DNA from 3 places in the Marinomonas sp. NPDC078689 genome. Region 1 is predicted to be linked to each of the others. Evidence: predicted binding sites of a transcription regulator. Region 1 holds the regulator's gene; each other region holds the start of a gene.
The links. The regulator PhoB, encoded in region 1, activates phosphate uptake and scavenging genes when phosphate is short. The targets are predictions, from matches to a motif close to TGTCATANNNNTGTCANA.
Positions count from the first base shown of each region.

Region 2: a site for PhoB is predicted at 4,006-4,023, ahead of ACIGBN_RS02810 (phosphatase PAP2 family protein). Genes of this name have one in related genera too.
Region 3: a site for PhoB is predicted at 1,808-1,825, ahead of pstS (phosphate ABC transporter substrate-binding protein PstS). Genes of this name have one in related genera too.

Region 1 is NZ_JBITUJ010000005.1:91,125-101,783, forward strand. Features, by position in the region: gene ACIGBN_RS10270 (amino acid ABC transporter ATP-binding protein) at 1-322, shown strand, start outside; gene ACIGBN_RS10275 (HDOD domain-containing protein) at 406-1,677, shown strand; gene ACIGBN_RS10280 (chorismate lyase) at 1,686-2,243, shown strand; gene ubiA (4-hydroxybenzoate octaprenyltransferase) at 2,240-3,094, shown strand; gene phoB (phosphate regulon transcriptional regulator PhoB) at 3,178-3,873, shown strand; gene phoR (phosphate regulon sensor histidine kinase PhoR) at 3,877-5,214, shown strand; gene ACIGBN_RS10300 (response regulator) at 5,262-6,116, opposite strand; gene cysZ (sulfate transporter CysZ) at 6,116-6,895, opposite strand; gene ACIGBN_RS10310 (ABC transporter substrate-binding protein) at 7,223-8,845, shown strand; gene oppB (oligopeptide ABC transporter permease OppB) at 8,949-9,869, shown strand; gene oppC (oligopeptide ABC transporter permease OppC) at 9,881-10,659, shown strand, end outside.
Region 2 is NZ_JBITUJ010000001.1:607,530-618,188, reverse strand. Features, by position in the region: gene folE (GTP cyclohydrolase I FolE) at 1-266, opposite strand, end outside; gene folM (dihydromonapterin reductase) at 355-1,077, opposite strand; gene ACIGBN_RS02820 (dienelactone hydrolase family protein) at 1,291-2,211, shown strand; gene ACIGBN_RS02815 (MJ1255/VC2487 family glycosyltransferase) at 2,293-3,426, opposite strand; gene ACIGBN_RS02810 (phosphatase PAP2 family protein) at 3,423-3,938, opposite strand; gene ACIGBN_RS02805 (phospholipase A) at 4,090-5,097, opposite strand; gene ACIGBN_RS02800 (5-carboxymethyl-2-hydroxymuconate Delta-isomerase) at 5,141-5,488, opposite strand; gene ACIGBN_RS02795 (2-hydroxyacid dehydrogenase) at 5,565-6,497, opposite strand; gene entS (enterobactin transporter EntS) at 6,727-8,025, opposite strand; gene fes (enterochelin esterase) at 8,074-9,387, opposite strand; gene ACIGBN_RS02780 (TonB-dependent receptor) at 9,656-10,659, shown strand, end outside.
Region 3 is NZ_JBITUJ010000002.1:579,559-590,217, forward strand. Features, by position in the region: gene ACIGBN_RS05760 (malate synthase G) at 1-1,423, opposite strand, end outside; gene pstS (phosphate ABC transporter substrate-binding protein PstS) at 1,978-3,030, shown strand; gene pstC (phosphate ABC transporter permease subunit PstC) at 3,035-4,039, shown strand; gene pstA (phosphate ABC transporter permease PstA) at 4,049-4,894, shown strand; gene pstB (phosphate ABC transporter ATP-binding protein PstB) at 4,915-5,727, shown strand; gene ACIGBN_RS05785 (DUF1294 domain-containing protein) at 5,808-6,146, opposite strand; gene ACIGBN_RS05790 (iron ABC transporter permease) at 6,230-7,336, opposite strand; gene ACIGBN_RS05795 (ABC transporter substrate-binding protein) at 7,333-8,319, opposite strand; gene ACIGBN_RS05800 (ABC transporter ATP-binding protein) at 8,324-9,145, opposite strand; gene ACIGBN_RS05805 (NUDIX domain-containing protein) at 9,340-10,095, opposite strand; gene ACIGBN_RS05810 (GFA family protein) at 10,437-10,659, opposite strand, start outside.

The sequences.
Region 1 (10,659 bases):
GCTCTCAGGTGGTCAACAACAACGTGTGGCGATTGCACGAGGCTTGTGCATGCAACCTCGCATCATGCTATTTGATGAGCCAACCTCTGCCCTTGACCCTGAAATGATCAAGGAAGTATTGGACACTATGGTTCAATTAGCAGAAGAAGGCATGACCATGGTGTGTGTTACCCACGAAATGGGCTTTGCTAAAACCGTTGCTGACCGCGTTGTGTTTATGGATGCCGGAGAAATCGTGGAAGCAAATGAGCCTCACGAGTTCTTCGATAACCCACAACATGATCGAACTCAAATGTTCTTGAGCCAAATTTTGAATCACTAATCATTCAAAAACTGCTATATTTAAAAGGCTCCTTTTAGGAGCCTTTTTTACGTTTTAAGCAACGATTCTATTTGAGCTGATTTATGAAGTTCGTAGCACCAGAGTTAACCCATACCAAAAAAGTACGAGTGGTCCATTTGGCGGACCATACAGGGCGCTTACAGGTTATTTTCCCTGAAGATAGCATGCTAGACTTGGCCGCTATTGCACGTTTAACAAAGCGTCGCTTTGATCCCATCGCTAATTACAACACCGCTGGTGACCCTCTTTTACAATCTGCTAACTGCTCTAGCATCATAGAAAAAAGCCTTCTAAAAGAATCTTTTATCGAGATTCGCAGTAATGCGAACAGCCAATATCATCAGCTGTCTACTGAGGATTTTATCACCCGTTTTTCAGGCCCTCTTAGCCGTTTCGAAAACATTTCCATTCACATAGACGACATCCAAAAACCCTCCAGTAATTATCTTAATGACGAACAACAAATGCTGGAGTCTCTCGGTCAATTCCAATCGATCCGACTCAAGCAACGACTGGAAGAAACCTTAGAAATCCCGCCTCTGCCGGCGATTTCTAACCAAATAATACGACTCAGTTCCAATGAGTCATCCGGTATGGATGAGCTGTGTGATGTGATTAGCCTAGACCCAAGCTTGGCAGCACAAGTTGTCAGCTGGGCGGCCTCCCCCTATTACGGTGCAAAAGGGGGCATAGAGTCCGTTAAAGACGCGATTATTCGTGTGCTTGGCTATGATATGGTGATGAACTTGGCACTTGGTCTTTCAATGGGAAATGCTTTTGCGCAACCAGAAGACGGCCCTCGTCACTATGAAGATTTTTGGCTTAGCTCAGTCTCCCATGCCGCTTTGATGGAAGCGCTGGTTGCAGTCGTGCCTATTGCCCACCGCCCAAGTAGCGGGCATGCCTACCTAACGGGCCTGTTGCATAATTTCGGATTTCTCGCGATTAGCACTATGATGCCGCCCCATTTTTCTATTTTATCTCGCTACAAAGAAGCCAATGCCCACCTAACGTCAGACATTGTCGAAATGCAAATTTTGCGTTTCACCAAAGAACAACTTGGCTCATGGTTACTAAAGCACTGGGATATTCCAGAGAATATCTGTATTGCGATTCGTTACAGTAAATCCCCTAGCTACCAAGGTGAATACGCCAACTTAGCGAATCTTCTGTACATTACACACCAGCTTAATAGTCACCAAGAAATAGAGCCCTCTGTTCTTGAGCGCATGGGGGTTTCGTTAGAACAAGTAGAAGCCTGTCATAGCAAAGTCCAGCAATCTTCGGCAGAACTGTATAAAATGGTCGCCCTGATCAACGGTAAGAAGTCTTAAGCCCTATAATGCAGATCAACCATACCATTGCACAGCAATTAGATTACCGCTGGCACCCTATACACAGAGTGAACAAAGCAAAAATCCCAGCGGATTTATGGCCTTGGCTTTCCACTGCGGCCTCATTGACTAAGAAGTTACAACAAGCGGGAACCTTGAGCGTAGAAATATTAGAGGACGGCTGGGGCAAGCCAACCCAAAGAGAAAGAAGAAAGTTGGGACTCTCTCCTCGGCATGCCGCTCGTATTCGCACCGTGCTCCTGAAGTTTAATGGCGAAGCTGTGATTTATGGCCGCTCGATCATTCCAGCACAATCGCTTCGAGGTCACTGGCGTAGAGTCAGCCAACTAAAAGAAAAACCGCTTGGCGGGTATTTATTTCGTCATCGCAACTTATCTCGCAGCACCATTGAAATCGCCGAATTACCGGCTTGCTTATTCCCAGACGTGAATAAAAAAATCTGGGCAAGACGCTCCGTCTTTCAACAATATGGGCCAGGTATATTAGTTAACGAAGCTTTCTTTGATACTATTCTCGACATCAAGCCTATTCTGAGACCTCTATGAGTAAACTACACGATTACGCTGATCTAACTCGCTTTAATCGCCCAATTGGGTCGTTATTATTAATGTGGCCAACACTATGGGCGCTTTGGCTAGCGGCCGATGGCTGGCCCCAGTGGCAATTGGTGGTGATCTTTGTCTTGGGCGTTTTTAGTATGCGTTCCGCGGGTTGCGTTATTAATGACTACGCCGACCGCAAAATTGATGGCCATGTTGATCGCACTAAAAATCGCCCTCTTCCATCAGGGCGAGTCAGTGAGAAAGAAGCATTAGGGCTATTCGCTGCCTTGGTCGTATTAAGCTTTGTGCTGGTGTTATTTACCGATCTGCGTACGATTCTTTTGTCGTTTGTCGGCCTTGGTCTCGCGGCGTTATACCCTTTTATGAAGCGCTACACTCACCTTCCTCAGCTGTTTCTGGGGCTTGCATTCTCTTGGGCCATTCCAATGGCTTACAGCGCGCAGGGAGGCGATTTACTAGACCCCCAGCTATGGATGCTGTTTTTGGCAAATTGCCTGTGGACCATCGCCTACGACACCTACTATGCCATGACGGATCGCCCTGATGATCTCAAGATTGGCGTTAAATCAACTGCCATTCTCTTCGCACAATACGATCTGTTGGTAATCCTTTGTTTGCAAGCATTGACCCTATCTCTGCTACTGTGGATTGGGGTGCTTTCGCATTTACAATGGCCGTACTTTTTGTCCATTTTGGTTGCTATTGTTTTGTTTTACATGCAGTTTAACAAAGCGAAAGGCAGAGAACGCCTACCTTGTTTCCATGCATTTTTAGACAATAATCGCATCGGATATTGTATTTTCATCGGCTTGGCCGTCAGTTATTTGGTTTAAATATGGCAAACATGTGACAATGTAACCTAATTGTCACATTTTGCGGATTAAATAAAACCGTTCCTGAGATGAGGGTGAATCCTGTGACCGGTAAAAAAGTATTAATCATTGATGATGAGTCTTCCATTCGCGAAATGATCGCGGTTGCCCTAGAAATGGCTGGGTACGAATACATGGAAGCCGAAAATAGCCAACAAGCCCATGAAATTATTGTGGACCATAGACCAGACTTAATTCTCTGTGACTGGATGATGCCAGGCGGTAGCGGAATTGAGCTGACTCGACGCTTAAAAAAAGACAGCACCACAGCGGAAATCCCCGTTATTTTATTGACCGCGAAAAGCGAAGAAGACAATAAGATTCAAGGTTTAGAAGTCGGTGCGGATGACTACATCACCAAACCTTTTTCACCTCGTGAACTGGTCGCTCGCTTAAAAGCCGTGTTACGCAGAGCAACGCCACAAGGGGTTGATGAACCGATTGAAATTGATGGTTTGGTGCTTGACCCAATTAGTCAACGAGTCACCATTGGCAGCACGCCCTTAGACATGGGACCAACCGAATACCGTTTGCTTAAGTTCCTCATGACGCATCAAGAAAGAGCCTACTCCAGAGCGCAGTTGCTCGACCAAGTATGGGGCGGTAATGTTTATGTTGAAGAAAGAACCGTTGATGTTCATATTCGTCGTCTCCGTAAAGCCATTGGCACAGACCACGACTCGTTAATTCAAACAGTCCGAGGCACGGGCTACCGATTCTCAGCTAAACGGACCGCATAACATATGAAAACCATTTGGCGACAATCTATTATCCGCTGGCTACTTGGGCTAGCGGCCTGTGTCGTTATCGGGTTAATTATTAAGCAGACTTTTCTTGTTGTCTTAATCTATCTGCTTGGCTCTCTTTATCACCAACTTTATCAGCTTTACCAATTCCATAACTGGTTACGCTATTCCGGCAAAGCACCACCGCCGGAAGCATCTGGTATCTGGGGGGATATCTTTGATGCCGTCTATCGCTTGCAGAAAAAACAACGCAAATCTAAGCGTCGTATGCAGCAAGCATTAACCAGAATCGAGCATTCTACCGCGGCGCTAAAAGAAGGCGTCATCATGGCAGACAGCGAGGGAAATCTGGAATGGTGGAACAATTCCGCCGGCCATTTTTTTGGCCTCATGCGACCGGTTGACCGTGGCCAAGCCATTACCAATATTATGCGCAACCCCAGCTTTTTTCGTTACTTCACACAGAAGCGTTTTGGGGAACCGCTGATCATCAAGTCCCCTGCGAAAGAAGGGGTGTATTTGGAAATTCAAACCACGCTCTATGATAAGAATGACCATCTCATTTTTGTCCGCGATGTGACCCGACTTCACTTGCTAGAACAAATGCGCAAAGATTTCGTTGCCAACGCTTCTCACGAACTAAAAACCCCTCTTACCGTAATCAAGGGCTACTTAGAGACCCTAGACATGTTCAAGGAAAACCTGCCTCCTAGCATGCAAAAAGGCATAGTAAACATGTCTGATCAGTCGGTTCGAATGGAACACTTAATCGAAGACCTATTGTTGCTATCTCGGTTGGAAAGTAACGAAAAACGCGAAGAAGATCAGTGGAATGCCATGCAAGATTTCTCGTCAGCCATCCAAAAAATGGCCACCCCGATACTTTCAGAGAAACATCAGATACGTTTTGAGATCACCACTAATGATCGCATCTATGGCTCCTATAATGAGCTCTACAGCGCCTTCTCTAACCTAGTTGTGAATGCCATTAAGTACTCACCTGATGGCGGAGAGATTGTCGTGACATGGGAGTCGAGTGAGTTTAACGGTGTCTTCTCTGTGAAAGACAATGGCTTAGGCATTGACCCAAGACACATACCACGCCTTACTGAGCGCTTCTTTCGTGTCGACAAGGGACGTAGCTCTAAAACAGGAGGAACAGGCCTCGGACTCGCCATCGTTAAACATGTGCTCATGCATCATGATGCGAAATTACAAATCCGCAGTGATTTGAATCAGGGCAGCGTCTTCTCATGTCATTTCCCTGCAAGCCGAGTACGCAGTGACAGCATCCCTTCTGTCTCCGTTTCTAGCGCCCCGATATCCGAAGAATAAAAAAATGGCCCGCTAAAAAGCGAGCCATTTTCTAATACGATGAACGCTTAGAAGTGATTAAATAACTTACCAATAAACGCCTCTTTTTCTGCATCTTGATCAATAAGCCCTAAGATCACGGTAAGAAAAGTGGAGTCGTGTTTCTTTTCTGTCGTGGCCACCGATTGAATATAGTAATTCAGCCGGTTCACTTGGCCAGCTAGCTCTAAATCTAATACCGCCTGCCCTAGTACTTGAGGCACCACATCATCGCTCTTAATCAGAATAGTCACATCCTGTTTACTCAGCTGAATGACCATGCAGCGAAACTGCTTCTCTTCAAATCTCACCATGGTCGGTATTTTCACGTCTTTACTCGTGACAGCCGTCGCTGCCGGATGAGTAAATTTCGTCGCCTGTACTGGCCGAGTCGATTTGCCAGCTCCCATTAGGACATCGATCGAAGCCGCCGCAACACCACCTTGCCCTGCCGCATTCGCTGCATTTCGAGGCTTTTCGGCAGCAAGCTTACTTTCCATTTTATGTTTTTTGGACGCGCTTAAAATTTTATTAACCAGCTGTTCACTCGAAAATGGCTTGCCTAAATAATCCGTAACCCCGGATTGCACCGCTTCCACCACATTACTTTTATCGCCACGACTGGTAATCATAATAAAAGGGATATCTTCCTTTTTATAATTTGCCTGCTCACGACACCATTTGAGCAGTTCAACACCCGTCATTTCCGGCATTTCCCAATCACACAAAATCATGTCAAATTGGCTTTTTTCAAGCATTTTCTGAGCTTTTCGGCCATTTACGGCTTCTTCCACAACAGACGCTGGGAATTGCTGGCGTATTGTTCGTTTGATCAAATCACGGGTAAAGGACGCGTCATCCACGACAAGAATTTTTATCGACATTATAAAAGTCCACTCGTACGGCCCACTAACGAAGACACATCTCCGTGTTGTGGTCTAAATACCGAAATCCACAATAAAGTCGCGGCAACCACCGCAATCGGCATCACAAATAAGTTAAGCAAAGGTATCGTTAGACACACCATAACGATGCCACCGAATGTCCAACATAACAAAGGTTTAGTGCGCAACATCTGACGCATATCGTGAAAGGCTACCTTATTGTTATCAAAGGCATAATCCATATATTGCAACGATAGCATCCAAGCAGAAAAGAGTAAGAGCAAGACAGGCGCAACAACATTGACGAGGGGAATAAATGACAGCATCAGCAGTAAAATAAAACGCGGTAAGAAATACAGTATTTTTTGCAGTTCACGCTGTAACGTTCGTCCCGTCATCACCAATATGGCTTTGGCATTAAGCGCCTCATCGAATACTTTTCCGGTTTGACGCTCTTCCACTTTCTCGGCAAGAAACGCCATAAAAGGCGCGGCCAAGATGTTGATACCAACCGAGAAGCTGTAAAACAGTAACACTGTGATAATGGCGGCAAAAATCAGATAGAACAACCAGTGCAAAAAGGCCAGCCAACCGGGTAGATAATCCATCGCGATGGTAATCAGATCATTGAAATAACTCAATGCCACCATGTAAAGCAGAGCCATTAAGGCAAAGTTTGCTAACAAGGGCACCACAATAAATATTCTCAACCCAGGTGAAACGGCCAAAGGTAATGCTTTCAAAAACGCACCTGCGGCCTTAAATGGCTGTGTAATCACTCTTCCTACCTTAAATTTAGTCAATTTTTATCATCAATCCTCAGAGAGTAACACGCGCTTATCATGGGCTCCATACAGAGTCTCGACTATCCAGATGACACGCCGCTATTTCCCCCTTAAGCCGCTTGAAAAGCGTCTTTTTAACCGGCTTAAACAAGGTCGATTTTATCCCCAGCGTTTATTTGACGCATAGCTTGATGCGGAATTTCGATTGTGACCTTTTGTAAATTGATGAACTATGAAAGCTCAGCGGTCGCTTAATGCCATGCGATGCACGGCTGCCATTATAAAAATACATAAACAAAAGTTAACTACGAAGGGAACACTATGAAAATGACAAAAACGTTACTTGCGAGTGCGGTTATCGCAGCATCGTTTACCGCTATGCAGGTACACGCAGCCGATGTGCCGGCGGGTGTAAAGCTAGCGGACAAACAAGAATTAGTAAAAGGCGGTGAAAGAGAACCAGCGACACTAGATCCGCAGAAGATCCAAGGAACGCCTGGTTCTCTTCGCGCTAAAGATCTTTTTGAAGGACTTTACAGTGAAGGCGAAGGTGGCAAGCTAGTACCTGGCGTGGCCACAGGCTATACGGTAAATGACGACAATACCGTTTACACTTTTAACTTACGTCACGATGCAAAATGGTCTGACGGCACCCCAGTCACAGCCAATGACTTTGTGTATGGCTTCCAGCGCCTTGTCGACCCAAAAACCGCCTCTGTTTACTCTTGGTACGCGGCCCTTGCTGGTATCATTAATGCACAAAACATCATTGACGGTAAGGCTAAACCGGCTGACATGGGGGTTAAAGCACTGGATAAATACACTTTCCAAGTCACTCTAGATCATCCAGTACCTTACTTCGTTAAAATGACCGTGAACTCGGCCATGTACCCAGCGCCCAAAAAAGCCATTGAAAAATTTGGTGACAACTGGACGAAACCAGGCAACTTGGTCAGCAACGGCGCTTACAAGTTAGACACTTGGATTGTTAATGAGAAAATGGTGTTTGTCCGTAACCATGATTACTGGAACGACAAAAAAACCATTATTAACAAGGTGACTGTCTTACCGATTAAAGATTCAACCGTCGAGTTCAGCCGTTACCAAGCTGGGGATTTGGATGTTACCTCTTTTTCAGGTATTCCGACTAACCGCTACAAAGAGTTATTGAAAACCACGCCGGACGAAGTAAAAGTCACACCGCAATTAGCGGCCTACTACTACGACTTTAACAACCAAAAACCGCCTTTTGATGATGTTCGAGTCCGTAAAGCGCTTTCTTACGCGATCGACCGTACTATCATCACCAAATACGTCACTGGCGTTGGGGAGATCCCAGCCTATACATTTACGCCTCCTTCTGTTGATGGTTTTAAAGCAAAACAGCCTGAATACGCGAAGTGGACACAAGCTGAACGTAATGCAAAAGCAAAAGAACTGCTGAAAGAAGCCGGTTACGATAAGAACAACCCACTTGATTTCACCTTGCTGTACAACACCAACGATGGCCATAAGAAGATTGCCATCGCGGTGGCGTCCATGTGGAAAAAAACCTTGGGAGTCAACGCAACACTTGAAAACCAAGAATGGAAAACCTTCATCGACACTCGTAACCTAGGCAACTTTGGCGTAGCGCGTGATGGTTGGGTAGGTGATTACAACGAAGCCTCTACTTTCTTGGATTTGTTTAAATCTACCAATACCAGTAACAACGCCCATTACAACAACCCAGAATATGATGGTTATATGGCACAAGCGGCCAAAGCGAAGGACCCTGCGCCCTTCTATCAAAAAGCAGAAGATTTAGTGATTGATAAAGACATGGCCGTTGCGCCTATTTACCAATACTCAATCAAACGCCTAGTGAAAACCTACGTCGGCGGTTACAAACCCAACCTTGAAGACAATATCTACACTCGCGATATGTACATCATCGCCCATTAAGATTGCTTCGACCTCTCCCAGCGCAGTCATGCGCTGGGTATTTACTCCCAATTAACGGTTCCTAGTATTAGCCGTCTAGCGGCGACCTAATCAGGTGTTTTTTATGCTCAGATTTATTATTAAGCGCTTGCTTGAAGCGATTCCTACGCTGCTTGCTTTAGTGACTCTTTCGTTCTTTTTAATGCACTTTGCTCCGGGCAGCCCGTTTACCTCAGAGCGTGGTGTGCCGCCCGCCGTGTTGGCAAATTTGCAAGCCAAGTACCACATGAATGAATCCCTAATGAGTCAATATTTTCATTACCTTTGGGATCTGCTGCACGGCAACTTAGGGTATTCCTTTCGTTTCACCGACTTCACCATCAACCAATTGGTCGCACAAAGCTTTCCAGTCTCTGCTGAAATCGGCTTTTGGTCTTTTGTCGTTGCTGTCTCTATCGGTGTGTTATGTGGTGTGTTTGCCGCATTGCGTCAAAACTCTTTGCTCGACTATGGGGTGATGGCCTTTGCCAACATCGGCATGGTACTGCCAAACTTTGTGATTGCCCCCTTGTGCATTCTCTTTTTCTCCATTCATTATCACTGGTTGCCAGCCGGTGGTTGGAATGGCGGAGCTTGGCCTTACTTGATCATGCCTGTTATTGCCATGTCCACCAGCTACATTGCACAAATTGCCCGTATCACTCGCGGCAGCATGATAGAAACCATGCATTCCAACTTCATCCGTACCGCCAGAGCAAAAGGCCTGCCGAAGTCGCACATTATTATTCGTCATGCACTGCGCCCAGCGATGCTGCCTGTGGTGTCTTATCTAGGCCCGGCTTTTGTCGGCATTATCACCGGCTCCGTGGTGGTGGATCAGTTTTTTGGTACCGGGGGCATTGGCCAGCATTTCGTAAATGGTGCGATCAATCGTGATTACTCTATGGTCATGGGCATCACCATTTTGATCGGCACGTTGACCATTCTTTTTAACGCCATTGTCGACATCGTTTATGTCTTCATTGACCCAAAAATTCGTTACTAGAGCACGTCACCATGATAACAAATAAAGAAAATATAACGGCCGTAACACAATTCGCCGAGCAGGTTGTCGAAGTAGAAGGCCGCAGCTTATGGCAGGATGCTCGACGTCGTTTTTTCAGTAATAAAGCCGCGGTAATTAGCTTAATCATACTGTCGATAATCGCCGGATTGTCCATCTTTGGCCCTATATTAAGCCAATGGAATTACGCTGATATCGACTGGGAAGCCCTCTCCGATATCTCAACATTAGGCAGCCCTAGCATCGCCTCAGGGCATTATTTTGGCACCGACCCACTAGGCCGAGATATCTTCGTACGCACCATGCAAGGCGGTCAAATATCCTTAATGGTCGGGGTGCTCGGCAGCTTTGTCGCCATCGTCATTGGCACTCTATATGGCGCCACATCTGGCTATATGGGCGGCCGCGTAGACAGTGTGATGATGCGTTTTCTTGAAATCCTTAACTCGTTTCCTTTTATGTTTTTCGTGATCATTATGATGACGGTATTCGGTCGTCATATTTTATTGATCTTCGTCGCCATTGGCGCCGTTTCTTGGTTAGACATGGCGAGGATCGTTCGCGGCCAAACCTTAAGTTTAAAAAACAAGGAATACATTGAAGCCGCTTACGCTTGTGGTGTCTCCACACCCAAAATCATTTTGCGTCATATCGTGCCAAATGTGTTGGGCGTGGTGATCATTTACGCGACCTTATTGGTGCCGAATATGATTCTCCTAGAATCCTTTATCAGTTTCTTAGGGCTTGGCGTACAAGAGCCAATGACAAGCTG
Region 2 (10,659 bases), on a different contig from region 1:
AAGCCCGAGAAAATTTCCTTCACATACATTTTGGCAATGCGATGAGGGGTTTCTGCTAAGCTATCGTCAGTCAGGTCTAAGCCTAATGTGCTTACCACATCTTCGAAAGATTGCTTGATGCGCTGATACTTCTCTTCACTCGTTAGCCCATTATCAATCATCGGCGTTTCAAGACCATGACTGATCAAGGCATCACGTACTTTTATCGCCTCTTCAGAAAGCACTAGGCTACCTACATTTGTTTTTTCTACTACGGCAGTGCTCATATCTATGTCCTAAGTTGCTATACCTTGTCTAACGACATAAAGGCTTCTATCAAAAAGAAGTAATCTTTTATTTACCCTTATAACTTGGCTAGACCAAATGCCTACCCCCATCAAGAGAGAGGGTTCGCCCTGTCATATAGCGGTTGGTTAATGCATATTGTACCGCTAGTACGCCTTCTTGTTCACCCGGCTCTTGATGTAGAAGCGATTTATTCAATGCTTTTTCGCGGTAATCCGCATCATCTTCTGGGTGAAACATTAATAATGATGGTGCTATCGAGTTAACATTCACTTTCGGCGCGAATCGTTTCGCAAAAGAATACGTCAAATTTGCCAACCCAGCTTTGCTGGAAGCATAAGCTATGTGCTTATCACTGCCCTTTTCCGCACTGTAATCCGTCATGTGAATAATGTCCGCTTTCCCCAGACACTCAAAGCCCGCATATAATAAAGCTTCAAAAGCAATATTCATACGGTATGGCGCAAATACATGGACTTGCCACATTTTTTCCATCAACTGACTTGCCTTTGGACAATCGGCTTCTGCCTCCCATTCCGACGCATTGTGAATAATGCCTCGTAGTCCAGAATAGTCTTGTTTTATCTGAGCAATAAAAAGGTCAACGCCTTGCTGCGAGGAAAAATCCGCCCGCACACAGCTAACGCCCAACCCTTCTAACACCTCAATGCTGGCTTTGGTATGACGATAGGTCACCACTACGTCATGGCCTTCGGCTCTTAACCTTTTGGCGCAGGCTAACCCCAAACGCTGGGCTCCGCCGGTAATAATAATGGGCATTTTGCACGTCATATAAAGTTATTCCTATTAAGTTATTTTTATCGCCGGCATAGGGCAGCACAATCGGGCAAAACAAATAACAACGCCGTTCAAATAGTCACTAGTAAAACGGCGCCAAGAGTGTCTATTATTAACATGGAACTAATTGGAATACATTCACCTCTAACAAAAACGCAATAGCGATATATTCGTTGTGTTATCACCTAGTATCAAGAAGGATTAACAATGACTGCAACAACGGAACATTCAATACCAACGATGTCAGCTAAAGACATCCCTCAAGAAGCGTTTGATTGGTACGACGAATATGCTCATGGTGATATTGATCGCCGAACGTTTTTGTCTCGCCTTGGCTCACTTAGCATAGCAGGACTAACACTTCCTGTGGTTGCTGGCGCCTTATTGCCAAATTACGCACTCGCGGAACAAGTGTCTTTTAATGACTCAGATATCCAAGCAAGCTACGTAACATTTGACACGCCTAATGGTCATGGTCAAGGTCGTGGCTATCTCGTTATTCCCAAAGGAGTAGATGCGAGTAATAAAGCACCGACTGTCTTAGTGGCGCATGAGAATCGAGGTCTGAATCCTTACATTGAAGATGTGGCTCGACGACTGGCAAAAGCCGGCTTTATCGCTTTTGCACCTGATGCGCTTTTTCCGCTGGGCGGCTACCCAGGAAATGACGATGAAGGTCGAGCAATGCAAAAAACACTGGATGGGGCAAAAATAGAAGGCGACTTTATGGACGCCGCCAGTTTGCTTGAAAAGCACGCCTACGGAACAGGAAAGGTCGGCATGGTAGGCTTTTGCTATGGTGGCTATTTAACCAATACCTTAGCCGCCAATATGCCAAACACCATTGCCGCTGCGGCGCCATTTTACGGCACGCCAGCAAAAGCGCATATAGAGCAAATCAAAGGCCCATTACAACTTCACTTTGCGGAGCTAGACAAACGCGTTAACGCCACTTGGCCAGCTTATGAGGAGGCATTAAAAAAACACAAGGTCCCCTATACTGCCTACGTCTACACTAACGCAAATCACGGTTTTCATAACGACTCTACGGCACGCTACCAAGAGAAAAACGCAGAGCTTGCTTGGTCTAGAACCCTTGAGTTCTTTACTCAAAACCTAGCCAGCTAAACGCTTATCACGTTATTCCTAAACTGAAAAAGCCTCTTTAAACGAGCAGTCGTCTAAAGAGGCTTTTTACTTGATCATGGTTTATCTAGGCTGACAATTTGCCAAACGCTGGCGTTTTAGTGCGCGATGTACCGGCTGCGCCTTCTTTCCAACCGGAAAGGTAAAGTCGATTCCAGCGGTATTCGGCGTTTGCGCCCATAACCCAGCACACAATTCATCCACCGTTGTGTCATTGTCTGCCTGCAACCAACGAACAACGGCTCGCGCCACGTTAGGGTAAGATATTTGCACAACTCGACTGCTTTCAAGCCATTGCTGAATAACCTTCGCATTAAGCACTTCACTGGTTTGAGCTAACCCCAATGTTTGCAGCGCTATCATATTAGAAAGCTGTTCAATTTGCCCTTGCATGGGCTTAGCCAAAATACGCCGCCCTAATTGCAAAGCCTCTGAGTTCAACTCAAAGCCAGCATTACAAAGTACCGATTCACATTCGCTGAGGTTTTTCTGAAACTCACTCAAGCTAAAAGGGAACACTTCTATATTCCGATACACTCCAGGATCAATGTCTTTACAGTGTAATCGAAAACGGTAGTTCGGAATGTCTTCAAGCCATTCCATCACCTCTTCGCTGTTTTCAAAAGGCAAATAAACCAACACGGTTTTCTCATAAGGCGCGCGTTTCTTTTCGTGTAAGTGCTCATCTAAGTGCACAAGCGGCGGTAAAATAGGATAACCAAAATGGTGCCAATGAGCGCCTAGCTGGGTCGTTGAGGGCGCGAAATTTGATAAAATCCATTGCGATAAACGCTTTCCTGTATAGCGCGGAATATTATGACAAAAGGCATATTGATGCCCAAAGCCAAGACAAGGGGTGCCTTGGCGCTTTGCCGCCCAGGCAACAATGGGCTCAAAGTCGGTAATGACTAGGTCGTATCCCCGTGTGTTTAGCTGACGTATGTCTTTAAACAAGGTCAAAAAACGGGCCTTCTGACAGGTCGCCAAAAGGTCTAGCTGACCATTTTTAGCAACAAAGCTCAGCCCATCGAAAACACGATAGTCCCCAAACACATCCATATCAAAATAATCTGAGGCAGGCCGCCCAGAGAACACAAAATCGACCTCAACACCCGCTAACGCAAACTCCGCGGCCATCGAGCGCGCTCGTGTAATATGACCATTCCCTGTGCCTTGAACACCGTACAGTATTTTCACACTAACACCCCTATCATCAAGGCCGCACAGCCTGTGCCAAGTAACGCGCCCATCACGGTATCGGTCGGAAAATGCACGCCTAAGAAAATACGCGACAAACCAACTTGAGACGCCCAAACGTAAAGGTAAAGAGCAAAATCCGGAAAGGCGTCACAAAGACAATAAGCAACAAAAAAAGCCCCTGAGGTATGACCAGAAGGAAACGAGAATTGATCCGAAGGCACGATGAAACTTTTAAAGTTATCGAGCGCATCCGCAGGTCGATTCCGCTTAAAACCACGCTTTAAAATAAGATATAAACTGCGCTCAAGAAGAAACCCTAACGCCAAAGCTGACGCGAGCGCCGAAAAGCCAAATGCCCACAAAACGATGGCAATCAATACATAAAGGGGGCCATCAGCGCTAAAGGAAATCGCTCTGCTGACTCTAGCCAATGCAATGCGATGCTTACGCGCCATACACCAAGAAAAGGCATGTACATCGACGGCGTGTATGTTTTGAAGAATGTTCATTTTTCCACCTCTCTTGTTGATCATAGTTTCAACATAAGGCAGCAAAATGTCATTTACGCTTCAGTTAGATGACAACTTTGTGACGACATAAAAACGCCCTGCTTTATGGCAAGGCGTTTAGATCATCGAACAAGGCAGGTATTGATAACGATTAAAACCAATTGGTTAACATTATGCCGACACCCAGCGTTTGAGAGGACTCATCATAGCCAAGTAACGATTGGCCGTAGCCATTAAAATATTGCACATAACCTCTCGATTTCCCCCACAAAGGAAACGTAAAGCCAACTTCTATTGCCCCTTTGTTCTCGGAAGATCGTAGATTATTACGCAACATCACATCGATACTGTAATCATCAATGGCATGAAAGACTCTGAACTCACCATAACCTAGGTATTTTTCAATATCAGGGTTATCGTCTTCCTCTTCGCTTTCAGGAATCCGATACCAAGGCTTGATTGAGTATGCGGTATCGCCATGCTCAAACGTAATATCCACATACAAACGGTTCCAAGAGCGAGATAAACTGTCGGATTGACCATTAGATTGGTGATCAAAACCGTAACTCACATAGCTTGGTTTGATATTAAGAAAATCAAAGCGAGGTTGGGTCACTATGAACACTTCTGGCTCATAGTTGGTATCACGAAACGGCGCGGAAATAGCCCCGTTGTATGCCTGCCAATAGGACTGCTGAGTATAAGCAAACCATAGGCTGGTGTTTTTTCCGACTATATTATAGGCGACGGGAAATTTGAAACTGAGCTGAAACTTAAACTCAACTTTATCTAAGTCTTCATCGTCCGCTTTATCCCCCAAAAATGCCGTTTCATTCGGATGTGGATTAAAAGTAAACGGAAGAAAGTAATTGGGCCTATGTGGCGTTAATACAAAGGGATTATTAGAAGAGTCCCTTTCCCGGGATGTTCGCTGTTCCACCAGCCCATCAGACGCTTTGGCTCGCTGGGTGATCGTATCAGGGACTTTCGGCTCTTCAGGCGTATAATCGTCATCATTTTCCGCTTCACTAGCCTGCTGGCTAGCTGGCTGTTTGTTGTCGATATTTAATGCCGCACGTTCTTCATCAGACTCAACAGAATCTATTTGTGCATAGAGCATAACGGGGAAACACAAAACCCATAACAGCATAACTTTCATGAAATACTTCCTTGCCCCATAACAACCAAGCCAATGTCTTTGATTAAGATAAAATCACTTTACGGGCGTAAGTATCACGTTCCATTTCACAAACTTCAACGGTAAAGCTAACATCCACTAACGAAAACTGAGTCAAAGCGTCTAAAACCAAATGAGAAAGGGCTCTTTTTTGCTCGACTGGGCGTCCAGATAACATGCGAATTGTGACATGCACAAACGCATCTTCTTTGCCTGCAGTCATAAAGTTTTTATACGGAAAACCACGTAATTTAACATCCGATTCAGCAAAAATCCCAGACTCTAAACAGGCTTTTTTAACGGTTTCCAGCCAATCTGCTGGCGGTACTTCTTGGTCCAAATTTTGGCTGTATTCAACAATACAATGTGGCATTTTCGCCCTCTTCTTAGCATTATATAAGACGGATAACGAGGCCTCTGATAACACATCAGAAACAACTCATTGCAAGTTAATAACCTATGTTCACATCCACTATTTGAGGCATTTCTCCCCGCTCTCGGTATCGTCGAATATTGTTGGCGACGATCTGACTCGCACTGGCCGGATGAGTAGGTGCAGATACATGCGGCAGCACACTGATATTAGGATGCTGCCAATAAGGATGATTCTGAGGCAACGGTTCTTGTGTAAACACATCTAACACAGCATGAGACACTTGTTTATCCAACGCAGACAACAAAGCTTGCTCATCAATAATGGCACCACGAGCAAAGTTAATAATACTCGAGTTTTGCGGCAAATAAGCAAGAGTGTCTTGGTTCAGAATGCCTCTGGTTTGCTCTGTCAGTGGCAACAAGCAGATAAGAATATCACTTTGGCGCAATAATTCATAAAGCCCTTCTTGACCATGAAAACAGGAAACACCTTGAATGGTTTTAGGACGGCGACTCCAGCCTGATACTTCGAAGCCGTTTTCTTTCAAACGTAAGGCGCTGGTTTTCCCTAGCTCCCCTAACCCTAGCACACTGATACGACGATCCTGAGCGCGCACCATAGGTCGTTGCCGCCAGTCTTTTCGTTCCTGCTGTTCTTGATAAGCGTACATTTCTCGATGTAAAAACAAGCTCCATGCTAACACCGCCTCTGACATGGTGCTGGCCAACTCTGGATCGATTAAACGCACAATCGAAAAACGCGGCCGATCCAGCTCCATCACCATTCTTTCCACACCTGCCCACACACTGTGAACCCATTTTAGCTCAGGCAATGCCAATAGTTCACTAGGATCTGGGTTCGCTACAATGGCCAGTTCACAAGTGTTTTTTTGCTCTTCACTCAGCTCAGCAAACGGCATGATGTGCTCTTCTGGCAGCGCTTTGGCGAGGGCCTTTACCCATAACCTTTGCTCCGCCTTTGGCGCTCGGCTAACAAAAGGAATCATTTGACGTGCTCCCGAGCGGTCTCTTTAAACCCTTTGCGCTTAATGGCATGACCACTTAGGGTTTTAAAGAACAGCCTGGATTCTAATGAGGTAACACAATCTGCGTAATGACATAAAACGCACATATTGACTCCTAGCAAAAAAGAAATGGCTGAGATGTCTCTCAACCATTTATAAAAATATTACGCTAGAAAATACAGTACTGAGCTAAAAAGTAAATGCCCGTAGGCTAAGTCGTGGAGCCAGTAGCAGCAACATTACTAGGAGATGATTCAGCGGCCTCAGTCGTCATATTCTCATCGATCAAGCTGGCATTGCGCAATGAACGAAAGCCTATAGACATCAATGCTGTTAAGCCCGCACAACCAAGTCCTAGTGCAAGCACACTGTTAATTGGCGTGAGTACCTTAGCCAACACACCTACCCCTAAGGAGCCTACTGAATCCCCTACCACATCTTGGGCTGTCCAAAAGCTACCAATACGGCCAAGCATATGATCCGGTGTATGCCCTTGAACTATGGTGTATTGCAGCAAACCACCGATCGACCCAAAATAACCAAACACCGCCAACATCACCAGCATAGGCACAAAGTAACTACTCACCCCCAAAACTGCCACACTGATAAAGGAGCCAAATGCCATGGCTAACATCACCAACCCTGGACGCTTTACATTGCGCACCCAGCCACTGGTCAAAGCGGCTATAATCGCTCCGACTGGTACCGCCGAGTACATTAGTCCAACTTCAAAAGCACCGCCGCCAAATGCAGCAAGGGCAAGTGCTGGAAACAAAATTCGAATCGACTTTGTCATCGCCTCTAGCGTGCCAAGCAATACCACACTGCGTATGACTTTGTGACGCAAAACAAACTGAAAGCCGCCCAATAAAAAACGTACTGGATGCTGTTCCTCTGTTTCTTTCTCAGGCTTCATGCTAGGTAAAAACACCAAGGACAATAACGTACACAAGGTCCCTGCTGCCGCTAAACTGTAATTCCATGTGACACCCCAAGCGACAATCACTAAGCCCGCCAATGCAGGGGATATCACCGACCCTATGCGCACAACCAACATACTTAAAGCCCCAGCGGTGGGTAAGTTTTCACGGCCAACAAGGTGCGGAATAGACGCCAATAAGGCGGTCATCCCCAGGGCGCTAAAAAAGCCATCCCATAATGAAATAGCATAAACCGCCCATACGGAGGGGGCAGATAAGTAACTATTAAGCGCTAAGAAGATAAAACCAACCCCACAGATCCCTCGAGAAAATAGGATCAATTTTCGTCTGTCATACCGGTCGGCCAACACCCCGCCTAACATCAAGCCCACAAACATACCTATGCCATCCAAGGCGACAGCATAGCCTACTTGTAAACTGGAACCGGTTAACTGGTAAATTTGAATCGGTACCGCCACATTCAACATACCAATACCAAGTACCGACATTAGCCGTGCTATAAAAATAGCGCGAAAACTTTTGTTGGTTTTTAACAAACTAAAATCCAACAAAAAATGCTTTTTCGTCATCATCACTCTCAAAACAATAACGCTATCATTAGCATGATAGCGACCTAGTTAGGCACTAGGTGGTAAAAGTGCGACAAGCCCTTTTACCAAACTAGAGCGCCATGCGAGCCAATCATGCCCGCCACAAAAGCGATCATAAATAAGCCTTGCTGGTTGGTTAGCGAAAGTGACTAAACGATCCGCTTCTAACGCGGCCAGCATATTCTCGTTATAGCGATTCATATCGCCTTCGCCACTGCCTACACTCATGAAAATGTCTAAATGTGAAGCCGCTAACTGGCCCAATTGAAGCTGAGCAGATAGGCTATTTGGTGGTGTATAAGACAGCAGCGTCGGGTCACAAGGTAACGCTCGATTAACGTCTGGCCACCAAAATGATCCTGATAAGCTAATCACCTTTTGCACCCTCTCAGGCCAGTTCAAGCCGACGTATAACGCCGCCAAGCCTCCTAAGCTTTGCCCTGCAACCAAGGTCGTAGAAGCCCCACCCAGTGACACCCCATGCTGCTGCGCCAGAGGAAACAGTTCATCAAATACCGCCTGCCAAAAACCTTCATGACAAGAAAGCTCAGACCAACGAACCTTGCCATCGATAGAATCAATCAATAGATATTGAGCGGGCGCGATGTGTTGTTGCTGAGTTAAAGCCTCTAGTACCGCAGGCGTACCTGATGGTGTTGCCCATTTTTGGCCGTCTAACAAAATAACCAATGGTTTAGAGCCAGAGTCCTCACCGGTTTGGAAGGCATAAATTGACCGTGAATTTTCTAATCTGGTGCTGTCCCAGGTGAATGTTGTCATTCGCTCACGAGGAAAAGTGAGCTCACCGGCGTCCCATTGAGGCCAACCAAACTCTCTTTGCGCATTAGGCAAATGCAATGCAGATGTTTTGCCATCGATTGAAGCCGGAAAAGGGTTTAATACATCCGGCAATGCCTGATCCATTATCGATATGTACCAACGTCGCTGCGCTTGTGATGAGCCGTCACTCTCAGAAAACGCAAGGTGAGGCATTTGTTCCGCCGTCAAAGGGATAAAGGAATAACTGCCACGCCAGCTGGACTCAATACTGAGTTGCTTATGCCAAACATCAGTGCCCGCTACGCGCGATAAGGATACCGGCTCCCAACTATGATGATCGGTCACTGAATTTATTTGCAGTAGAACTTGCGCCACACAAGATTGAGACTCGTCCCCTGAAGGGTCTTGCCAAAAGAAATCAACCACGGTTTCCCCTGAATAATTTCCAAACATAAGCGGGCAACCCTGCTGCTTTAGCCTTTCCCACCAGGCCTTCGTCCCAATATCCGCTGCGACTAAATACTCACCTGCCGCTAATTTAAGCGCTAAATCCACACTCATTTTGATCCTTAACTCATCGTCGGAAAGATGTTTTTTTAAAATAAATAGAAATAATTAATAAATGGTATTGCGAATCATTTTCATTATCAATAAGATTACACGACTTTTACATAAGGCTACAAAGTAGCAACACATTTTAGTAAAACTGCAATTTGGTCACATATTGGTGCGAAATAGCAGTGTTTGAGTGGGTTTATGTAAAACAAAAACAAACACGTCAAAGGACGCTGTTTGATTTCAATAAAACTAACTAAGGAATGTTCTTCAGATGGCTAACACAAACATTATCTCTCGCGTTAATGTGCCTTACCGCTTATCCGTAGTCGCTATGGCGGTTATTGGTATCAATGCAGCAACTTTATCAAACAGCGTTTGGGCCGAGGATGCGATTAATCTTGATGCTATTACCGTTACTGGTGAGAAAGTTGATAAAGACATAAAAGACACAACAACAGCGGTGACTGTTATCACTGAAGAACAGTACGAAAGCGGTAAAAAGAAAGACATTAACGATGTTATCGTAGAAGCACCAAACGTGACGACCGGTGCATTCGGTACCGTCAACATCCGAGGCGTGAACAGTGCCGGTGCCGCAATTGGCGCGAACGCCTTTATGACAGGTGGCAGCCCTCGTGTGTCCACTGTGGTTGATGGCATCACTGAAACTTGGGGCGGCTATAACTTCAACCCAACAGATGTTTGGGACTCTAAGCAGGCGGAAGTATTACGTGGGCCGCAATCTACATCACAAGGCGATAATGCCATTGGTGGCGCTGTGGTTCTGGAAACCAATGACCCAACCAATTACAACGAAGCCGCTGTTCGTGCCGGTTTAGAAAGTTACGATAACGGTAATATCAAACATAACGTAGCGGCTATGGTTTCTGGACCATTAGTCAAAGATGAACTTTCCGCTCGCGTCGCGATAGATCACACTAAAGGGGATGGTTACATTGATTATGAAGATGATGACGGTGATGGTGAAGATCTAAGTGAATCAGAATCTCTAAATGCTCGAGTCAAACTATTATGGACACCAAGCAGCATCGAAGGATTGAGAGTTAAAGTCACAGGTGTACACCGTGAAAACGATGGTGAATACTTGAATTGGGTGAATAATAGCAATTACGGCACCACAAACAGAGTACGTGTTCTTAATGCTGATGATAATGAAAATACTCGAACCCAAGACTCTCAAGTTAACAGTATTAGTACTAATATTGATTATGATATAAGCGAAGAAGTTAAAAACCAGCTTCAAATTAGCTACAA
Region 3 (10,659 bases), on a different contig from region 1:
ACGCCCCCGCCAACATGGATGTGTGGATTTCATCGCCAGTGCGATCAAGGAAACCGGTATTAATAAACACCACTCGCTCACTGGCCGCGCGAATGCATTCTTTCAAATTCACCGTGGTGCGGCGCTCTTCGTCCATGATGCCGATTTTTAATGTGTTGCGTTTGAGCTGTAAGACTTCCTCTATACGAGCAAATAATTCAACCGCAAAAGCGACCTCTTCCGGGCCGTGCATTTTAGGCTTCACTATATTAACGCTGCCGGCACGACTGTTTTTGCGAGCGGTGGTGCCATTCAGGTCATGCATTGCAGCGTAAGCGCAGATAAAGCCATCCATAATGCCTTCAGGCACTTCATTGCCTTCTCTATCGACAATCGCTGAATTTGTCATTAAATGACCGACATTACGAATAAACAACAAACTACGACCAGGCAAGGTCAATGACTCACCAGAGGGGGTTAAATAACTGCGATCAGGGTTCATTATGCGAGTGACCGTTTGGCCACCTTTTTCAAATTGATCCTGTAAGGTGCCCTTCATTAAGCCCAACCAATTACGGTACACCTCAATTTTGTCTTCTGCGTCCACCGCCGCAATCGAGTCTTCGCAATCCATAATGGTGGTGATCGCCGCTTCAACCAATAAATCCTTCACACAGGCTTTATCGGTTTTGCCGACAGGCGAGCTTGCGTCGATCTGGATCTCTATATACAGACCATTGTTTTTTAATAAAATGGCCGTTGGCGCGGACTCGGTTCCGTTAAACCCTACGAACTTATCTGCTTCTACTAAGCCTACTCGTTCACCAGACGATAAAGTCACAACCAGCTCGGCGTTGTCTACTTGGTAGGCGGTTGCATCACGATGAGAGGCATCGATCAGCGGTGCTGCTTGGTCTAATAAATGACGCCCAAAAGCAATGACCTTGTCGCCACGAATGGGATTGTAAGCATTCGTTCTCTCGGCGCCATCACTCTCAGGAATGGCGTCCGTGCCATAAAGTGCATCGTATAAGCTTCCCCAACGAGCATTAGCGGCGTTTAATGCAAAGCGCGCATTTTTAAGCGGTACAACCAGTTGGGGACCTGCTTGTTCAGCCACCTCTTCGTCTACATTTTGTGTGCTGACCTTAAAGGCGGCCCCTTCTGGCAACAGATAGCCAATCTCTTTTAAAAAGGTTTTATACGCCGTGGCATTCTCAGCCGACCAGTTATGCGTTAAGTGCCATTCGTCTATCTGAGTTTGTAAGGTATCGCGCTTGGCCAATAAGGCTTTATTTTTAGGAGCAAGGTCATTTAACGTGGCTTCAAACCCTTCCCAAAAGGCGGTCGGACTGATGCCTGTGCCTGGGGCTATTTCTTCCTTCACCAAATGCCATAGACCTTGCGCTATGCTCAAACCACCTTGCTGGATTCGTGTCGACATACCTTTTTCCTTATTATTAAACCGCAGATGAATTATTTATATCACTTTAGCAAAGACTGAAACACTTGTAACAACCTCAAAAGTAAAAAAACTTTCCCCTCTTTGTTCATGCAGCGCTGTCATAAAGTATGAATAAACAGTCATATAACGCGCTCAATAACTCGATATTTTCCTATTTAAGCACCACAAAAACACCGTGAAACACATTAGAAAGCATTCAGTCGTCATTTTTTTTGCAAGGTTACAAGTGAACTAAAAACACTGGAAAACGTTATTTTTATTTAATTAAATCAACACTTTAAGTTTAACCCAATAATGAAACAAGCCCATTCTAGGTATTCCTAGCGTAAAAAAACATGACAAAAAAAACCGTTAATCGTCTTTGGTAACCAAACTGTCATAAACCTTGTGCAATATGTCTCTCCAGACAAGGGTGATCAGAAAAACATTCATTGTCTAGCACATAAAGATGAGAAGAGGTGAAGGACAATACTGTCTTACATCTCAGTTTAAAGAATGATAATTCACACTGAACACAAAGAGGATACACTCTCATGAAACGCATTTTTGCAAGCTTGGTTGTCTGCGCTGCAGCAAACGCTCTGACAGCAACATCAGCTTTCGCTGCCGATCACATCACTGGTGCTGGTGCAACTTTCCCATACCCTGTCTATTCTAAGTGGGCACAATCATACAACAAAGAAACTGGCGCTCAGCTTAACTACCAAGCAATTGGTTCTGGCGGCGGTATCAAGCAAATCACAGCAAAAACAGTCGACTTCGGTGCTTCTGACAAGCCATTGAAAGCAAGCGTGCTAAAAGAAAAAGGCATGATGCAGTTCCCTACTGTTATGGGCGGCATCGTTCCAATCATCAACGTTGTGGGCATTAAGCCGGGCGAAATGGTGCTTGATGGCACAACAATCGCCAACATCTTCTTAGGTAAAATCACTAAGTGGAACGACCCAGAAATCAAAGCGTTGAACCCAGGTGTTAACTTACCAAACAAAAAAATCTCTGTTGTTCACCGCGCTGACGGTTCTGGTACAACATTCAACTTCACTTACTATCTAGCGGACATTTCTGCAGATTGGAAAAACAAAGTAGGTGTGGATGCTTCTGTACAATGGCCTGTTGGTACTGGCGGTAAGGGTAACCAAGGTGTGGCAAACTACGTCTCTCAATTGAAAAACTCAATTGGCTACGTTGAGTACGCTTACGCGCTGCAAAACAACCTAACTTACTCAAAAATGAAGAACAAAGAAGGCAACATAGTATCGCCTACAATGGAATCTTTCCAAGCAGCGGCCGCTGGTGCTGACTGGAAACACGCTGAAGGCTTCTACCTGATTCTTGCTAACCAACCTGGTGCGAATAGCTGGCCGATGACGGCTGCTACCTTCATCCTTCTTCATAAAGAAGTAGAAGACGCAAAAGCGACTCAATCAGTACTTAAGTTCTTTGACTGGGCATACACAAACGGTGATGCTGCAGCAGAAGAGCTACACTACGTACCTTTCCCTGCCAATGTAAAAGCTCTTATCCATGACGCTTGGAAAACAGAGTTGAAAACAACTGGCGGAAAATCCGTATACATGGGCTCTTAAGCGAATGACTAAACCCAACATGACTCTCGTCGAAAACATCAACGCGAAAGCTCATGAAGAGGCCGCTGGATCATTCCAGCGGTCTCCTCGCTTCATGAATGGCGAAGGCTTTAACAGCACATTCAAATGGCTTTCTATCTGTTCAGCTATGTTCATCCTCGTTATTTTGGGTGGCTTCTTTGTCTCCTTAACCATAGGGGCATGGCCAGCCATCAGCAAATTTGGGCTTTCCTTTATTTGGACCTCTACTTGGAACCCAGTAACAGAACAGTTTGGCGCATTACCGGCCATCGCAGGCACACTTATTACGTCTGCTATTGCAATTGTGTTAGCGGTACCTCTTGCGTTTGCTATTGCCATTTACATTACTCAATTGGCACCACGCTGGTTACGCCATCCATTAGGCATTGCCATTGAACTACTGGCCGCAATTCCAAGTATTATTTACGGTATGTGGGGACTTTTCTTCTTCGCACCATTTTTCGCAGAATACATTCAAACGCCGATCATAGATGCGTTTGAAAATGTGCCTTTCCTGTCTACGGTTTTTGCAGGACCGGCAATTGGTATCGGCATGGCAACCGCCGGCATTGTGTTGGCTATTATGATTCTTCCTTTTATTGCCTCCGTGATGCGCGATGTGATTGATACAGTACCAAAACGCTTAAAAGAAAGTGGTTACGCCATTGGGGCAACAGAGTGGGAAGTAACCCGCGCGATCATTATTCCCCATTGTAAAACCGCCATGGCGGGTGCCGTTTTTCTAGGTCTAGGACGTGCCCTTGGTGAAACCATGGCAGTGACCTTTATTATTGGTAACGCGAACCGCATTACAGGCGCTATTTTTGCTCCTGGTAATACCATCGCCTCTACCATTGCCAATGAGTTCCAAGAAGCCTATACAGAAATACATTCTTCTGCATTGATTGCTCTTGGCTTATTGCTGTTCATTATTACCTTCATCGTGCTCGCCATTGCTCGCATGATGCTTAACCGAATCTCATCTTAGGAGTTGTTTGTGAACGCTGTCGTCCAACGTCGTCAACTTGCCAACGTTTTTGCTCGCATACTCATCGTTGCTGCAACCCTATTGGTTTTGGCTTTTTTAGTCTGGATTTGTGCGGTACTGCTCTACCAAGGGTTTTCCGCTTTCAAACCAACCTTGTTTACTGAAATGACACCGCCTCCGGGTGAGTCTGGTGGTTTAGCCAATGCAATCGCTGGTAGTTTCTTATTAGTCGCTGTGGCCATGCTGTTCGCCACCCCAGTCGGATTGCTCGCGGGCACCTACCTTAATGAGTACGGCAAAGGAACCTGGCTGGCGTCTACTGTGCGCTTTGTAAATGATGTATTACTGGCCAAGCCTTCTATTCTTGCGGGTCTTTTTATCTACGAGATTCTCGTCGTCCCTATGGGCGGATTTTCGGGTTGGGCAGGCTCAGCTGCGCTCGCTCTGATTGCGATCCCAGTGGTGGTACGTACCACAGAAGACATGCTAAATCTGGTACCAAACAGCATGCGCGAAGCCGCTTATGCATTGGGCGCAAGCCGCTCGAAAGTGATTATCACCGTTAGCTACCGTGCGGCTCGAGTGGGCATGACCACCGGCATTTTATTGTCCGTCGCTCGTATCGCGGGTGAAACGGCACCGTTACTCTTTACCTCATTGAACAACCAATTCTGGTCGACTGACATGTCTTCGTCGATGGCGAACCTACCTGTCATGATCTTCCAGTTTGCAATGAACCCTTATCCGGATTGGCAAGCCCTTGCGTGGGCCGGTGCATTATTAATCACCTTGACCATCCTTATACTTTCTATTATTTCGCGAGTGGTGCTACGCTCAGCGAATGCACAACATTAATTTTGGAAAAGCCAATGGAAATGACCATGACGCCAGCAGAACTTTTAAACATTGAGTCTAGCCAACCAGAGCTTACCAATGAAGTGGATATTTCGATCCGTGATTTGAACTTTTACTACGGTAATAATCACGCGCTGAAAAACATCAACCTTGAAATTGGCCGTAATGAAACCACTGCGATCATTGGGCCATCTGGTTGTGGTAAATCAACCCTACTGCGTATTCTGAACCGTATTTATACGCTTTACCCAGGCCAAGAAGCCAAAGGGGAAGTCGTGATTGATAACCAGAATATACTCGACCCAAAAGTGAATGTGTCTGCATTACGGGCTCGCGTGGGCATGGTGTTTCAATCACCAACCCCTTTCCCTATGTCGATCTATGACAACATTGCTTATGGTATTCGTCTTTATGAGAAACCATCGCGCCGTGAAATGGACGCTCGAGTCGAAAAGGCCTTGCGCAGTGCCGCACTGTGGGACGAAGTAAAAGACAAGCTACACCAAAGTGGACAAAGCCTGTCTGGCGGTCAGCAACAACGTCTTTGTATTGCCAGAACCATAGCCTTGGAACCTCAAGTACTGTTGCTTGATGAACCAACGTCTGCTCTTGACCCTGTTTCGACGTCTAAGATTGAAGATTTGTTGGACACACTGCGCGACGAGTACACTATCGTTATCGTGACGCACAACATGCAACAAGCGGCTCGCGTCTCTCAGAAGACTGTCTTTATGTACTTGGGTGAAGTGGTCGAAGTGGCCGAAACAGATGAAATGTTTTTGCGTCCTAAAGAAGAACGCACTAAGAATTACATTACCGGTCGTTTCGGTTAATAGAAAAGCACAAGGCGAACCAAAAGGTTCGCCTCTTTCGGCTTGGTCTAGCAGGTCGGACACAGCCTCAGTGATGACACTCAATGTCCTAGCGCAATCTCACACCAGCTCTGCAACAAACTCATGCCTTGAGCAATGCCCATTTCAGCAAAAAAACTCCCCATGACCAAAAGCAAAAGATTGGCACCAATGGTTAGCCAAAACACCACGCGAAAGCGCGTTTTTATGGTCTTATGACGAAAGTATTTTTGCCCGAATAAAGCGCCAGGCCAACCGCCTAAGAACGCCAACCAATGCAGCCTCGATTCCGGTATGCGGCGCTGTTGTTTCTTCGCCGCTCGCTTATCCCAGCCATAAAACGCAAACGCCAATAGGCTCATGATCAAGTACAGAAAGATCCCCACGATAGGCCAAGACAAAGCGCTTCACTCCTAATACTGCATGCTTAAAAAAAGTCGCGTTAGCTCGATGCGAAAGTTCGATGCGCAAGTTCAATGCGAAACTACAACGCCACGCCACGGCGCTTTCTCATCAGAACAACAAAACCAACACCGCCCACAAGGCCGGTCAAAATACCAATCGGCATGTCTTGAGGTGGCATAATGATACGAGCCACTATGTCGGCCACCACCAAGAAAATGGCACCCAGTAAAGCAGACAGAGGCAAGACTTTTCGATAGTCCCCGCCCATCAACAAGCGCACAATGTGAGGCACCATTAACCCGACAAAACCAATCACCCCAGAAAACGCCACCGCTGCACCCGTAAGCAGAGCACAGACGACAATCACGACTATACGAAAACGCTCGACCGGCACACCTAAGGTGCTGGCGGTTTCATCACCTAAGATCATGGCATTCAGATAACGCGCGTTATAAATCAAATAAGCACTGCCCAATACCAAGGCGCTAATCGGAAACCATAATTGTCCCCATTGAGCCAAACCTAAGCCACCCAGCATCCAGAAAATCACTGTGTGAGAGGCCCTATGATCGCCCATAAAGATGAACAGACTCCCAAGTGAGGTGAGAACAAATGCCACCGCCACACCGGCTAAAATCAAGCGTCCAGCACTGTGCGCCACAGCAAAATTGGCCACCAGCAACACCAAAAACATCGCCAGCAAAGCCCCAAGAAAAGCAAACACTGGAACCGTCACAGCCCCTAATACCATGCCAGTGTGCAGCAGCGCTATGATAGCGCCTAACGCCGCACCAGAAGAAATCCCCAGCAAGTGAGGGTCAGCAAGGGGATTACGGGTTACGGATTGCAAAGACGCGCCCACCAGCGCCAAAGACGCCCCAACGGTCGCGGCTAGAATAGTCCGTGGTAAACGAACGGCCCAAACGATGTTCTCACGGCCCATCGACCAATCCGGCAGAAACCAAGTAGGATGTAACCAGGCCAATGACAGCTTATTGGCGATCACTCCCCATACTGTCGATTGCTGAATAGACACTGACCCTACACCGATGGCGAGTCCCATCAAGCCCAGCAATAATATGACCAAGATCACGACCAACATAGGTAAGGGAACATACCCTGACAGCACAGTCGCGCTTCGCGACGCCCGATTCCCCCTTACTTTTGATGACACACCTTTACTCATGAAGCATCACGACGAAATGCCGTCGCCAATCGTTTGATGGCGTCAATATTACGTGGCCCCGGTGTCGCTTCAACGTATTGCAGAACGACAAAGTGTTTGTTCTTAATCGCCGGAATCGATTGCAGCGCTGGATTATGGGTCAGAAAATCAATCTTTTGCTGCGCCGTCACATCGCCGTAATTCACAATAACAATGATATCTGGCGATCTGTCTATCACAGATTCCCAACCCACTTGCGCCCAGCTTTTCTTCACATCGTCGGCGACGTTCACGCCTCCCGCGGCTTCAATGAGCGCCGTTGGCATACCATAACGACCTGCGGTAAAAGGCTGCTCTTCACCTGAGTCATAAACAAACACTTTAGGCGCGTGTTTTAGTGGCTTTAAACTCGCTTGAAACGCGGCTAACTCTTTTTGGTAACCCGACACCAAGGCTTTGGCTCGTGTTTCAACATTGAAAATGTTGCCTAAATTTAATAGGTCTGTATACAGATCGTCCATCGAGACTTTCGGCTTGTGCATGATATGAATACAGCTTTCAGTTAGCTCATACACGTTAATACCCAATGGCGCTAAGGTGGCTGGTGTCACGCCGCCACCGACTCGCATACCATAGTTCCAACCGGCAAAATAAAAGTCGGCATCGGCGCCTAACAGCACCTCTTTACTCGGGTACTTGGGCGACAATTCTGGCAGTTTACCAACCCCTTTTCTTAAGGTTGGATCAAGTGTTTTCCAGCCAGAAACCCCTGTGTATCCCACCATATGGTCACGTAATTTCAGCGCTAGCATCATCTCTGTGAGATTAACATCATTGGCTACCGCCGCTTGCGGTGCTCGCTCAAAGGTGACGCTTCTATTGCAGCTTTGCACCTGTACTGGGTAATGCGCCGCTTGGGCAATATTGACAAAAAATGCGCTGGCTAACGCCCCTGCCGTCAATATAAAAGGGCGTGCCTTAAATCGGGAAAATACAGTCATCATAAAATTAATCATTCAGGTAAAAAGAAAATCGTGGGCGCTGTGTAATGGGGTGTTTATCTATCACGGTTTCCACATCAAACACTTGTCTGATGCGACAAGAAGAAAAAACGTTATCCGGCGTATCAAACGCCTCTAAACGCCCTTCTTTCATCACCATCACTCGGTCTGCATACGCAGACGCCAGCGCCAAATCATGCAGCGATACGATCACAGTACAAGGCAAGGTCGCAATCAATGCCAGCACATCAAGCTGATGACGAATGTCTAAATGGTTCGTCGGCTCATCCAGCACCAATACATCGGGCTGTTGCACTAATGCCCGCGCAATGCGAACTCGCTGGCGCTCACCGCCAGATAAAGAACTAAAATCACGCTGGGCAAGGGGCAAAACATCCAGCCAATCTAAGGCACTTTCTATAAGCTGAATATCTTGATCCGAACGTCCCCATGAACGGCTATTGGGTGTCAGCCCGACTTCCACCATTTCAAATACGCTCAAACCAAAGTCTGCGCCTGAGTCTTGTAATACGGTGGCAATGCGTTTCGCGCTTTGTTTGGCGGGTAAACGCCAAATGTCTTCGCCATCTAATAAGACTCGACCCGTGGTGGGTTTATTCACCCGATACAAACAGCGCAATAAACTGGTTTTTCCCGAGCCGTTAGGACCAACGACCGCCACAAATTCTCCCGCATTGATCGTGGCATCGATGGGTTTGAGGACCGATTGCCCTGCAACAGGCGACCAAGAGACTTGCTCTAATTGAACCGTCGCAGGGCGGCTTGCTAAAAAATACGACGCTTCGGCCGGTTTCATTTCATCAGACACAACATAATCCAATCTGGTGGCAGCCTCGATCAACACGCCATACTAACAAGACGCGTTTCTGATCGACCGAGCACTTCATAAAAAACAGAGACTATACGGGGTGTAGAATAGAGGGACAAGTCATTCTGGTTGCGCGCTTTTCATCTTAACATGCCGTATTTCACAGCACGTTTTGGAATCGCCAGATCGTGTGCTTATTTTTTGGCGAAAAAGACCTCATGGCGAGCATTAGGTGCCAAAGATATATCCGCATGGGTAGGCTGTAAGCCAGAACAATGCCTTAACTCCGCCACCATTTTCCTATTAAAAGCATGAATATTCACATCCGCTAAATAGTCATTGACTGGCATCCAGCAGGCGTCCGCCACTTCTTCGGTGTCGGTAATGACAATGCGTTCATCGAGGGCGGTTAAGCGGCAAACAATATACAAATTAGACTTATCAAACTGCACTGGGTGGCGAGTTCTCAAACCTAACACCGCATCAAATGCGGTACTCACACCGGTTTCTTCTAATACCTCTCGAACCACAGCTTCTTCAATGTTTTCACCTTGCTCAATGTAGCCACCTGGCAACTTATAACCGCGATAATTAGACCAGTTATCACGCATCACCAGCAACTCATCTTTGGCGTTAATAACAATCGCCCCTGTGCCCAATGTGTGGGTTGGTGAGAAAGGCGCATAACTTGTCTCATCGATTCGGCAAATCATGGTTAATGATTCTTCGTTGCAGTTATGAAAGACAAAATCATGCTGAGCAAGAAACGGCACAAAAGCGCTTTGGACTCGGTCAAGCGTCACCCAAATAAGGCGAAAACTCCCTTCTTTTGCTTTTTCCAACAATGAAACTAAACCTTGCTCAAACGCATTTTGATCATTAGGCAAAGCCTTCGCGTCGATAATGATGCCACCAAAAGTATCCATTTGATGGGACAGAATGAACGACATAATGGGTCCTTAGAAAGGGAATAAAATAACACTCGTCATGGGCTATCAGTGATAACCTGTATTAACAAGAATGTGTGGGAAATCAGAAACAATGGAAAAGCTGCGTGTCCTTAAAAAAGAGGCAAGCGTGGTAAAATTCTCACGCCTACTACAGCCCCAAAGCTCTCTTCAAACACATCTACGGAGGAATCTTAAGCATAGATGAAAAGAAGGCTTTTTCCAGTTTTAGGCGCGCGCACTTCATCAGCACGCCTAAATAACTCAACCATAAGCCACGCGTATTGAGCTAAAACTCACTCAACACCATTAACTCAACGCAGCCAAGGCCAGCGCTCACCAGACTATGCTGGGCGCTCATCGTATTGTGGAACATCGTCGGCAATCGTATCCCATTCGGCTTTCGATGCCGCAAAAATATGCATCGCAGGACGCCTTTCTATCTGAGTATCTAATGTGCCAATGCGCAATCGTAATAACTCAGGCTGACTAGGGCGACGACTATAAAGTGGTGACGCACATCGAGTACAAAAAGTCCGAAACACGCCTGGCGTAGATTCGTATTCC